Desulforamulus hydrothermalis Lam5 = DSM 18033: one gene and its partner. The protein of the gene in region 1 binds, or shares a complex with, the protein of each later gene. Links are inferred from orthologs where the notes say so. Each region holds a gene or a part of one and is shown on either strand. Other genes may lie near its edges.

The links. The genes of interacting proteins can lie anywhere in the genome.
Region 2: the proteins of dnaG (region 1) and dnaB are in contact, whole or in part, in a crystal structure (PDB 2R6A), measured with the Geobacillus stearothermophilus proteins. The link is inferred for Desulforamulus hydrothermalis Lam5 = DSM 18033 from one-to-one orthologs. Residues at the interface, in WP_049624496.1 of Geobacillus stearothermophilus: Lys456, Leu457, Leu458, Pro459, Ala460, Asn463, Ala464, Leu467, Leu535, Leu536, Ile537, Ala538, Gln544, Glu545, Asp548, Tyr549, His552; in WP_033016901.1 of Geobacillus stearothermophilus: Ser13, Glu15, Ala16, Gln18, Glu91, Leu92, Asp94, Ala95, Val96, Pro97, Thr98, Ala99, Ala100, Asn101, Tyr104, Tyr105, Ile108.

What each region holds. Positions count from the first base shown.
Region 1 is NZ_CAOS01000013.1:271,221-279,222, reverse strand. The notes cover bases 1-2,958. They hold dnaG (DNA primase), read right to left. Parts: upstream 2,407-2,958; coding sequence 595-2,406; downstream 1-594. Other genes in these bases: DESHY_RS11460 (deoxyguanosinetriphosphate triphosphohydrolase), read right to left, coding at 2,609-2,958; rpoD (RNA polymerase sigma factor RpoD), read right to left, coding at 1-598. Outside these bases: more of DESHY_RS11460, read right to left, coding at 2,959-3,610; DESHY_RS11455 (flavodoxin family protein), read right to left, coding at 3,615-4,229; thpR (RNA 2',3'-cyclic phosphodiesterase), read right to left, coding at 4,303-4,899; ppdK (pyruvate, phosphate dikinase), read right to left, coding at 5,132-7,777; DESHY_RS11440 (pyruvate, water dikinase regulatory protein), read right to left, coding at 7,811-8,002. UniProt on the Escherichia coli protein: RNA polymerase that catalyzes the synthesis of short RNA molecules used as primers for DNA polymerase during DNA replication.
Region 2 is NZ_CAOS01000010.1:37,202-40,430, reverse strand. The notes cover bases 1-2,997. They hold dnaB (replicative DNA helicase), read right to left. Parts: upstream 2,162-2,997; coding sequence 839-2,161; downstream 1-838. Other genes in these bases: lonC (Lon family ATP-dependent protease), read right to left, coding at 2,195-2,997; DESHY_RS07625 (adenylosuccinate synthase), read right to left, coding at 1-474. Outside these bases: more of lonC, read right to left, coding at 2,998-3,229. UniProt on the Escherichia coli protein: The main replicative DNA helicase, it participates in initiation and elongation during chromosome replication. Travels ahead of the DNA replisome, separating dsDNA into templates for DNA synthesis.

The sequences.
Region 1 (8,002 bases):
GGGCCTGGTCGGCAATGGCCCGGGTAATGGCCTGGCGGATCCACCAGGTGGCATAGGTGCTGAATTTATAACCTTTGCGGTAATCAAATTTTTCTACCGCTTTAATTAAGCCAAGATTGCCTTCCTGGATTAAGTCCAGAAACAGCATGCCCCTGCCCACATAGCGTTTGGCAATGCTGACCACCAAGCGCAGGTTGGCTTCCGCCAGGCGGCGCTTCGCTTCCTCATCCCCCTGTTCCATGCGTTTGGCCAGCTCCACCTCTTCTTCGGGTGACAGCAGAGGAACCCGGCCAATCTCTTTTAAATACATTCTGACCGGATCGTCAATCCCGATGCCTTCCGGAATGGTAAGGTCAACTTCCACTTCTTCCGGCGGCGCGTCTATGGCGTCATCTACTTCCAGTGGCTCCAAATCGGTGGTTTCAGGGACGATTTCCACACCCATGGCAGCAATTTTCTCATAAATGTCATCAATTTGGTCCGGGGACAGCTCAATCCCCTGCAGCGTATCCATGATCTCTGTATAGGTAAGCACGCCGCGTTTTTTGCCCTTTTCGATCAGTTCTTTAACCTGCTCTACTTTTGTTTCGTCCCTCATGTTGCCACTCCCCTTTCGGGCCACTTCAATTTATTCATCAGAATGTGAATCTGTTGGCTGAGATCGCGCACTTGAGCGGTATCGCCGGACTGTTCAGCCGCCGCCAACCGGGCCAATAAATCTTCCAGCCGGGCCTTATCGCTCAATTTCTTAATTGTATTAATAAAATCAGCTAACATCTGCTCGGTAATCGGGCCGGGCAGTTCCTGCAGCAGAATACTGCTTAAGATTTTTTGCCGGGGTTCGTCCAGCAAATTAAACAATGCCGCCGCCGACCGGTCAGAGCCGCCGGCCAGATAAGCATTAAAAATACTTTGATAATCGCTGTTTTGAAAGAATTGCTGTCCCAATTCGGCCAGTATTCGCTCCAACCATGACCGGTTTTCCAAAGCCATGCGCAGGATCCCGGCTTCGGCCTGGGATCGGGCATCCCTGGGCTGTTGCGGAACGGCAGGGCGCGTACTCGCTATATTATGGCTGTTTTTTACAGAATTATCCCCAATTTGGGATATTTTTCTGGTATTTTTCTTGAAAGATTTAATTTCCTCCAGCACGGTCTCCCAATTTACCTGTAAAACCGTGGCCGTTTGTTTAACAGCTTCTTCTAATTCAATTGGACTGGCCACAGCAGCCAAGTTGGGTAACACCTCCTGAAGGATTTTTCTTTTATTTGACAATCCATGTGCTTTAACAGCTTGCAACAGCTTAAACTGCACCAGAGGGGCAGCTTGCTGAATTATTTTTTGCCAGCCGGCAAGGCCGTATTTTTGGATAAACTCGTCCGGGTCTTTGGCCCCGGTTATGCTGGCAATGCGCACCTGGCAGCCGACCTGCTGCAGAATTTCTGCCGCCCGCAGGGCTGCCTTAATACCGGCTGCATCCGCATCATAGGCTATTACCACTTCATTGGTATAGGCCGTTAATAACCCGGCCTGTTCCCTGGTAAAGGCGGTGCCTAAAGAGGCCACCGCATTGGCGACGCCGTGCTGGTAGGCAGATACGACATCCATATACCCTTCCATTAAAATGGCATATCCCAGCTCACGGATGCTCCGGCGAGCTATATGCAGACCGTATAACAAGCGGCCTTTATTAAAAAATTCTCCTTCCGGCGAGTTCAGGTACTTGGGATTATCATCTCCCATGGTGCGTCCGCCGAAACCCACCACGCGCCCCTGGCTGTCCCAGATGGGAAACATCACCCGGTTTCTGAAACGGTCATAACAACCGCCGCTCTCCCTGGTTTGGGCCAAACCCAGTTGTACCATTTCTTCTGTTTTGATCCCCCGGGCAGCTAAAAATTTGACCAGGTTATCCCAGCCGGCCGGGGCATAACCCAATTGAAAGGTTTCTGCAGCTGACTCGGCCAGCCTGCGCGATTCCAGGTAACGGCGTGCCCCGGCGCCGATTTCTTTGCCCAACAGCAGGCGGTAAAAATCCCTGACCAGGCCGTATATCTTAAAAGCCCTGTCTCTTTTTCCCTGGCGTGCCTGCTCAGCCGGTGATGCTTCGGCGGGTATTTTGACTCCCGCCCGGGCAGCCAGAAATCTTACAGCATCCAGGAAAGAAAGACCCTCCACCATCATGATAAAGCTAAAGACATTTCCTCCCACGCCGCAACCAAAACAGTGAAAGGCTTGTTTTTCCTGGCTGACATTAAAGGAGGGCGTCTTTTCCTGGTGAAAGGGGCAAAGGGCCAAATAGTTTTTGCCTCGCTTTTCCAAAGGAACATACCGTGCAACAATCTCTACAATGTCTGAACGCTGTCTGATTTCTTCAAGCACGGCTTCCGGGATCCGTCCTGCCATAAAAACCACCCTTCTACCACAGGTACATAAGGTTTTTCTTTGTCCAAGGGTGCTTTTCCTGCCACTGGAAGAAACCCGAATCTGAACTACAGTTTAAAGTTTATTCGCTGTTACTAAAAAATTTCCTGCAACGCTTCGACATTTTTTCTTATGACAACAGCTTTATTATTACCAATATTTGCAATCTCTATAGCACAAACCCTTATCCCAGGGGAAAACCTTTGGGAATAAACATTTTTTTATACTGGGCCACCGCAAAGCGGTCGGTCATGCCGGCAATATAGTCTAACACCGCCCGGGCAACCCCTTCCTGCTCAAGCCGCTGCAGCAAGTACTCCGGCAGCAGCCGGGGATGCCGGATATAATGCAAATAAAGCCCTTCCACCACATGCCGGGCCTTATCTTCTTCTTTTTTGGCCTCTGAACCAATATATACATGATCAAACATAAAAGTTCTTAATCTATCCATAGCCTCCTGCACAGCCGGGCTCATGGCAATGAAGGGTTTTCCCATGCTTGATTGCACCAAATCCAGCACCATGGTATTAATCCGCCGGCTGTGGGTTGCCCCCAATACCTGCAGGCAGTCCCGGGGCAAGTCCTGTTGCAGCAAAACGCCCGCCCGCAAAGCGTCGTCAATATCGTGGTTGATGTAGGCGATACGGTCGGCAATCCTGACAATCTGCCCTTCCAGGGTGAAGGGTATACGGGGACCGGTGTGATTGAGGATGCCGTCCCTCACTTCATAGGTGAGGTTCAACCCTCGCTGGCCCTCCAGCAAATCCACCACCCGCAGGCTTTGTTCATTATGCTTGAAGCCGCCCTCATACAACCGGTTTAATACCTGTTCTCCGGCATGGCCGAAGGGAGTGTGACCCAGGTCATGGCCCAGGGCTATGGCCTCGGTTAAATCTTCGTTCAGGCCCAGAGCTTTCGCACAGGTGCGGGCAATTTGCGCCACTTCCAGTGTATGGGTAAGCCGGGTGCGGTAATGATCACCCTCGGGTATAATAAACACCTGGGTTTTTAGTTTGAGCCGGCGAAACGCCTTAGAATGGATGATGCGATCCCGGTCCCGTTGAAAAACGGTTCGCACCGGGCAGGGCTCTTCCGGCCGTTCTCTGCCCCTGCTCATGCTGCTGCGGCAGGCAAAGGGCGACAGGTGCTTGTTTTCCAGTTCTTCGGTTCGCAGCCTGATTTCCATGATGTTAACCTACCTTATTTTTCCTTGCCCGCAAGGCAACGGTAGCCTCTGCCACCTCGGCCACCCGACGCCCCAGAATACGGCACCTCCGGGCTGCTTCCGGATCTTCCTGCGCCGGCCGCTGGGCACTGGCCCCCTGATGGCCCGCATCGTCCCCAAAGGCCCCGTCGCCCACCACCGTCATGCCATGCACCAACATAATATCCTGCAATGCCCGGACGGTGCTTTCCTGCCCGCCAAAACGGGACGCCCCCACCGACAACGCTGCCCCCACCACATCCACCAGGGCTTTTTCCTTGCGCAGGGCCCGGCTTTTATCCCACAACAGCTTTAATGGTGAGGCAACCGTACCGAAATAAACCGGGCTTCCCAGGATAATACCGTCGGCGGTTTTAATTAAGTTAAACAGTTCGGCCAGCGGGGTTCCCTGGTAACAAGCACCGGTACAGGGGTTGCTGCAGGCGTCGCAGAATAACTTGCGGCCGGTGGTGACTATTGCCGCCACATGCACTAAGCGGGTGGCGGCCCCCTTTTCAGCCGCGCCGGCCAGGGCCTCCTGCAGCATGAAAGCGGTATTGCCGTCGGTATGGGGACTGCCGTTTAAAGCAAGTATCAGCATGTTTTTTCCTCCTTGATCATGGGCAAGGCATAACATTTTGCGACCAATACAAGTCTTGCGTATTTATATCACCTTATGCCGGATTGCTTGAGGATAGACCCGGCGAGTGCAGCGGTACCGCGGCAAGAATGGTATAAACAGGCCCCCGGGGTGTCAGGACACTTTGCATCAGGTGCAGGTCGGCTACCTGCCACTCTCCCTGTAAGGAATGCTTGTGCCGCGCCATTTGCCCGAGCAGCTCAGCATCCGCCCCCGGCTGCCGGAACCGCCCCAGGGTTAAGTGGGGCGTGTAAGGCCGGTTTTCCGGCGGGAAGCCCAGCGGCATCAGTTGTTGTTCCAGGCATGCCTGTAAAGCCGTCAGGGCCTGCCGGTTTCCCCCCAGCCCGGCCCAAATCACCCTGGGCTTACCCCGGTCAGGAAAAACGCCAAGGCTGCCCAGGCTCAGTTCAAAAGGAGCGGCAGCCGCACCGCACGTCCGGATAGCTTCTACAATAGCCGGTACCTGTGGCGGCGGGGTTTCTCCTAAGAATTTTAATGTAAGATGAAATTGATGCTGCTCCACCCATTTAACAGCCGCCCCGGTTTGCCGCAGCACAGCCTGGACGGCGGCCAGCCGCTGCTTGATGCTGTCAGGCAGCCGGACGGCAATAAACAGTCGTAATGCCTTCATATCTTCCTGCCTCTCTTTATGCAGGTAATTTCGACGGAGGCCCGGCAAATCCTTTTATGCGTAATAATTTTGTAAGGAAAGGTTCATGTACCTGCGGTATTCAGACTTTGCTGCTAATAATGCAGGGAATCGCCTCTATCTGCCCCTTGACCGGCCGGAGATCACAAACCGCCTTAACAGTTTAAGAGGGCAGCTTGCGCTGCCCTCTTAAATACATGCTGATAGTTTTTCGTTAGCTGTTTTTAACTTTTGCCTGGGCGGCTGCCAACCGGGCCACAGGTACCCGGTAAGGGGAGCAGCTGACATAGTTTAAACCGATCCGGTGGCAGAATTCCACCGAGCTGGGTTCGCCGCCATGCTCACCGCAAATACCGATTAACAGGTCGGGTTTCACCCGGCGGGCATTTTCCACCGTCCATTGCATGAGCTTGCCAACGCCCTTGCGGTCCAGCACAATGAAGGGGTTTTCGGCCAGGATTTTCTTTTCCAGGTAGGGTTGCATAAACTTGCCCTCGGCATCATCCCGGGAGAAGCCCAGGGTGGTTTGGGTCAAATCGTTGGTACCAAAGGAGAAGAATTCCGCCTGGGTGGCAATTTCGTCGGCCAGCAGGGCTGCCCTGGGCACTTCAATCATGGTGCCCACGGTGTAGTGGAAAGCCACACCGGTTGCTTGTTTTACTTCCTCTGCCACGCTTTCCACCAACTGCCGCAGGTAGGCCAGTTCTTTAACATCAATCACCAGCGGTATTTCCACTTCCGGTTCAACCCGGTAGCCTTCCTGTACCAGCCGGGCCGTAGCCTGGAAAACGGCCCTGGCCTGCATGGCATATACTTCCGGCCAGGTAATGCCAAGACGGCAGCCCCGGTGCCCCAGCATGGGGTTAAACTCGGACAAAGAACGTACTTTGCGCAGCAGTTCTTCTTTTTGCTGCAGCTCCGCTGCCGGTCCGCCGGTCAGTTTGAGCCGGCTGATTTCCACCGCCAATTCTTCCCCGTTAGGCAGGAATTCGTGCAACGGCGGATCCAGCAGGCGGATGCACACCGGCAGGCCGGCCATAGCTTTTAAAATGCCGTAAAAGTCCCCTTCCTGCATGGGTAACAGTTTGGCCAGCGCCGCTGCCCTTTCTTCCGGATCGGCAGCCAGAATCATCTGCTGGACAATGGGCAGGCGATCCTGGGCCATAAACATATGCTCGGTACGGGTTAAACCAATACCCTCGGCGCCAAACTCTCTGGCTTTGGCAGCATCCTCGGGGGTATCGGCATTGGCCCGGACACCCAGGGTACGGATTTCATCCGCCCACTGCAGCAGTTTTTGAAACTCAGCCGACAACTCGGGCTCGATCATTGGCACCTCACCCAGGATTACTTGACCGGTGGAACCGTCGATGGAAATAACGTGGCCTTCTTTTACAACAATATCGCCCACTGTAAACTGCTTGTTTTCGTAATCTATTTTTATGGCTTCACAACCGCAAACACAGGGTTTGCCCATACCCCGGGCCACCACCGCAGCGTGACTGGTCATGCCGCCCCGGGAGGTGAGAATACCCTGGGACGCCACCATGCCGTGAATGTCGTCCGGGGTGGTTTCCGTACCCACCAGAATCACTTTTTGCCCCTGCTGGCTGAGGTTTTCTGCCCGGTCAGCGTTAAAGACAACCGTACCCGAAGCAGAGCCGGGAGATGCCGGCAAGCCTTTGGCAATTACATTTAGTTGGGCGGCGGGGTCAATGCGGCGGTGCAGCAGCTGGTCCAGCTGGCCGGGATCAACTCTGGTTATGGCAGTTTCTTTGCTGATAATGCCTTCATCCACCATCTCCACCGCAATGCGGATGGCCGCCTGGGCTGTGCGCTTGCCGTTACGGGTTTGCAGCATCCATAACTTGCCCCGTTCAATGGTAAACTCTATATCCTGCATATCTCTGTAATGGTTTTCCAGCAGGGTGCAAATGCGGACAAACTGTTGATAAACATCCGGCATTTCTTCCTGCAGTTTGGCTATCGGGCGCGGGGTACGGATGCCTGCCACCACATCCTCCCCCTGGGCGTTGGTGAGAAATTCACCGTAGAGCATTTTTTCACCGGTGGAGGGATTGCGGGTAAAGGCCACGCCGGTGCCGCAATCATCCCCCATGTTGCCGAATACCATGGCCTGTACATTAACGGCAGTGCCCAGGTCATCAGGGATTTTATGAATCCGGCGGTAAACTATGGCGCGGTCGTTTTCCCAGGAATTGAATACGGCGTAAATGGCTTTGTAGAGCTGTTCTTTGGGATCCTGCGGGAATTCGCTGCCGGTCTCCCGGCGCACAATAAATTTGTATTTTTCAATCACCTGCTGCCAGTCTTCAGCCGTCAGTTGATTATCATACTGAACCTGACGCTTGTATTTTTGCTCCTCCAAAACAGCCTCAAAATTATGGTGCTCAATGCCCAGCACCACATCGCCAAACATTTGGATAAACCGGCGATAACAGTCATATGCCCAGCGGGGATTGCCGCTGCCGGCCGCCAGGCCGATTACTGTCCGGTCGTTGAGGCCCAGGTTGAGAACGGTATCCATCATGCCCGGCATGGAGATGACGGCACCGGAACGGACGGAAACCAACAGGGGCCCGTTGGGATCGCCAAATTTTTTGCCCAGGGTTTGTTCCAGCCAGGCAATCTTTTCTTCCACTTCTTCTACCATACCGGCAGGAAACTGCCGCCCGGCCAGGTAAAATTCTTTACAAGCCTCGGTGGTAATGGTGAAGCCCGGGGGAACCGGCAGACCGATATTGGTCATTTCAGCCAAGTTGGCGCCTTTGCCGCCCAAAAGACTTTTCATATCAGCTCTTCCTTCAGAAAACGTATACACGTATTTCTTGTTCGCCACTTCAATTCCCTCCTCGACTACTTGCTTTACTGTTTACCGGTGTCTTTCGCCACGGTAATAAATCTCCAGCACCTTGCTGGCTGTTTCTTCAACAGCTTTATTGGTAACATCAATGACCGGGCAGCCGATCCGCTTCATAATCCCCTCGGCGTACTCCAGTTCTTTCAAAATGCGTTCAGGACTGGCATAATCCGCATGGGACGTGAGACCGAGGGTTTTTAACCG
Region 2 (3,229 bases), on another replicon or contig:
GCGGGGAAATTCTTCTTGATCAATTAAATCCACCACCCGAATGCCTACCCGGGCAGCTTTGTCTGTATAGGTAGGGCCGATACCCCGGCGGGTAGTGCCAATTTTAGCTTCACCCTTTTGTTCCTCTTCCACCGCATCCATCAGACGGTGATAGGGCATAATGACATGGGCCCGCTGGCTGATGCGCAGCTTGCCGATAGGTACCCCGCGGGCAGCCAGGGAATCCAGTTCCTGTTTCAGTACACCCGGGTCGATCACCACGCCGTTGCCAATCACGCAGGTCTTTTCGGGATATAAAATGCCGGAGGGAATCAAATGCAGTTTAAACTCCGCATCGTCAACCACCACGGTGTGGCCGGCATTGTTGCCGCCCTGGTAACGCACAATCAGGTCGGCTTTTTCAGCCAAAAAATCTGTAATCTTGCCTTTGCCTTCGTCCCCCCACTGGGCACCGATAATGACAACTGTAGACACAATGACACCTCCTAATACCTCAAAAACCGCTGCGCAGGACGTTTCCCTAAAACATCCCGGAGAACGCTCTTTTCTTCACTAAGTGCAGGTTAACACCGGCTCCAATTATGCTAAACGGCGCTGTCTGGTAGGTATTCTTTCCATTAAAATAAAAATAACCCAAACAGAAACTAAAAAGTTTTCTATTTGAGCTGCTGTCCGAATACCCCCATTAATTTGCTTGATGCATTTAAATATTAGACTGTCGGTGTTACCAAACAGGAATATACTAACCCAGTTTCTTGCTGTTGTCAACCGGAATAAAGCCGCATAAAAGCAGAAAGAACCCGCCGTGGTTTTGTTCTTTCTTGCACAATGTTGTTTTCTAATCACGACGGGCTAAATTGACGAATTTTACAAATTCTTTAAAAAATCCCAGCTCTATGGTACCTACCGAACCGTTTCTTTGCTTGGCCACAATAATTTCGGCTATCCCCTTTTTCTCTGAATCAGGGTTATAGTATTCGTCACGGTAGATAAACATGATCAGGTCGGCATCTTGTTCAATGCTGCCGCTCTCCCGCAGGTCGGACATCATGGGGTGCTTGTCGGTACGGCTTTCCACCGCCCGGCTCAGCTGGGAAAGGGCCAGCACCGGCACCTGCAGTTCTTTGGCCAGGGATTTTAAACTGCGCGAGATTTCGGCAATTTCCTGCTGGCGATTTTCCGTGCGCCGGCCGCCCGACATCAACTGCAGGTAATCAATAATCAGCAAACCCAGGCCTTTTTCGGCTTTCAGGCGCCTGGCTTTGGCCCGGACTTCCCGCACTGTGACAGCGCCGCTGTCGTCCAGATAAACGGGGGCCCGGGAAAGATGGCGGGCGGCTTCGTGCAGCTTGGCCCAGTCATCGTCGGTTAAATCCCCGGTCCGCACTTTATGGGCGTCCAGCATGGCCTCGGAACACAGCATGCGCTGCACCAGCTGTTCTTTGGACATTTCCAAACTAAAGATGCCCACCGGCACCTGGTGCCGCAGGGCAGCATACTGGCCGATTAAAATGGCAAAGGCAGTTTTTCCCATACTGGGACGGGCTGCCAAAATAATCAGGTCGCCCTTTTGCAGGCCGTTGGTCATCCGGTCCAGGTCATGGAACCCGGTGGGAACGCCGGTTATTTTGCCCCGGTGGGTATAGACATGTTCTATTTCTTCAAAGGTTTTAACCAGGATTTCCTTGATAGGAACAAAGGTGTCGCTACTGCGCCGGCGGCTTAATTCTAAAATGGAGCGTTCCGCTTCGTCCAGCAGTTCTTCGGGATTTTCCGCCCCCTCGTAACCCCGGGCGGAAATACGGGTGGTAACAGAAATAAGAGCCCGGGTGAGGGCCTTTTCCTCCACAATGCGGGCATAATATTCAGCATTGGCGGCGGTGGGCACCAGGTTGGCCAGGGTGGCTACATAGCTAACACCGCCCACTTTCTCCAGGTCTCCCTTGGCCCGCAGCAGGTCGGTAACGGTTATCAGATCCACCGGCCGGCCGGATTCGGCCAGTTCCAGGATCACTTCATAGATCAGGCGGTGGCTGTCCCGGTAAAAGTCTTCCGGTTTCAGGAATTCCATCACCCGGAAGATAGCTTCCCGTTCCAGCAGCATAGCCCCCAGCACCGATTGCTCCGCTTCAATGTTTTGCGGTGGTACGCGATCTAACATGGTCTCACCTTTTTGGTCAGTTTGCCTGTTTTGTTAACTAACCAGCCAGAGAGCTGACTGGTGGTGCGGCCAGATGTGCGCCAGTATTTCCTCTACCCGCTGCACCGCGATTACTTCTATGCCCTTTAGGTCAGCCGGGACATCCGGCAGGTTTTCTTTGGGAATAAACACTTTTTTAATGCCGGCTTGTTTGGCACCGTAAATTTTTTCAAAAACACCGCCCACCGCCCGCACTTTGCCTTGAATGGAAATTTCGCCGGTTACTGCGATGTTTTGGGGCAGCGGCTGCTCTTCCACCGCGCTTAACATGGCCAGCATGATGGCCACCCCGGCAGAGGGCCCGTCAATGCGGCCGCCTCCCACCAGGTTGACATGGATGTCGTACTGGCTGATGTCTTTGCCGGTAAGTTTGCGAATCACCGCTGCCGCATTAAATACCGAGTCCTTGGCCATGCTGCCCGCCGTATCGTTGAATCGAATGGTGCCCTGTCCGGCGTTGCGGGCAGCAAAAGCCACCGCTTCAATCTCCAACACCGAACCCAGGTAGCCGGCTACCCCCAGGCCGAAAATTTTACCCACTTCGCATTCATCCGAGGCTTTGGTTAATACATATGGCGTTAAGCGGCTGACCTGGATTACTTCATAAACATCCTGCACCGTCAAATGCACTGAATTGGTTTCCTGGCGACGGAAGCAGGCCAACCCGTAAGCGTCCGCCAAAATGTTAATGGCCTTTCGTCCCTCAATGGTATACTCGGAAATAATCTCCGGCACCTGCTCATCCATATCCACCTGCAGCTTGGACGCCGCCTGCCGGATGATGTCTTGAATATCTGCCGGGGTGAGGGGTTCAAAAAACACCTCGGCACATCGGGAACGCACCGCAGGGTTGATTTCCTCCGGCTCCCGGGTAGTGGCGCCAATCAGCACAAAGTCTGCCGGCGCCCCTTCTTCAAAGATTTTTTTAATATACTGGGGAACATTGGGGTCATTGGGGTCATAATAGGCAGAATCAAAATACACCCGTTTGTCCTCCAGCACCTTAAGGAGCTTGTTTTGCAGGGCCGG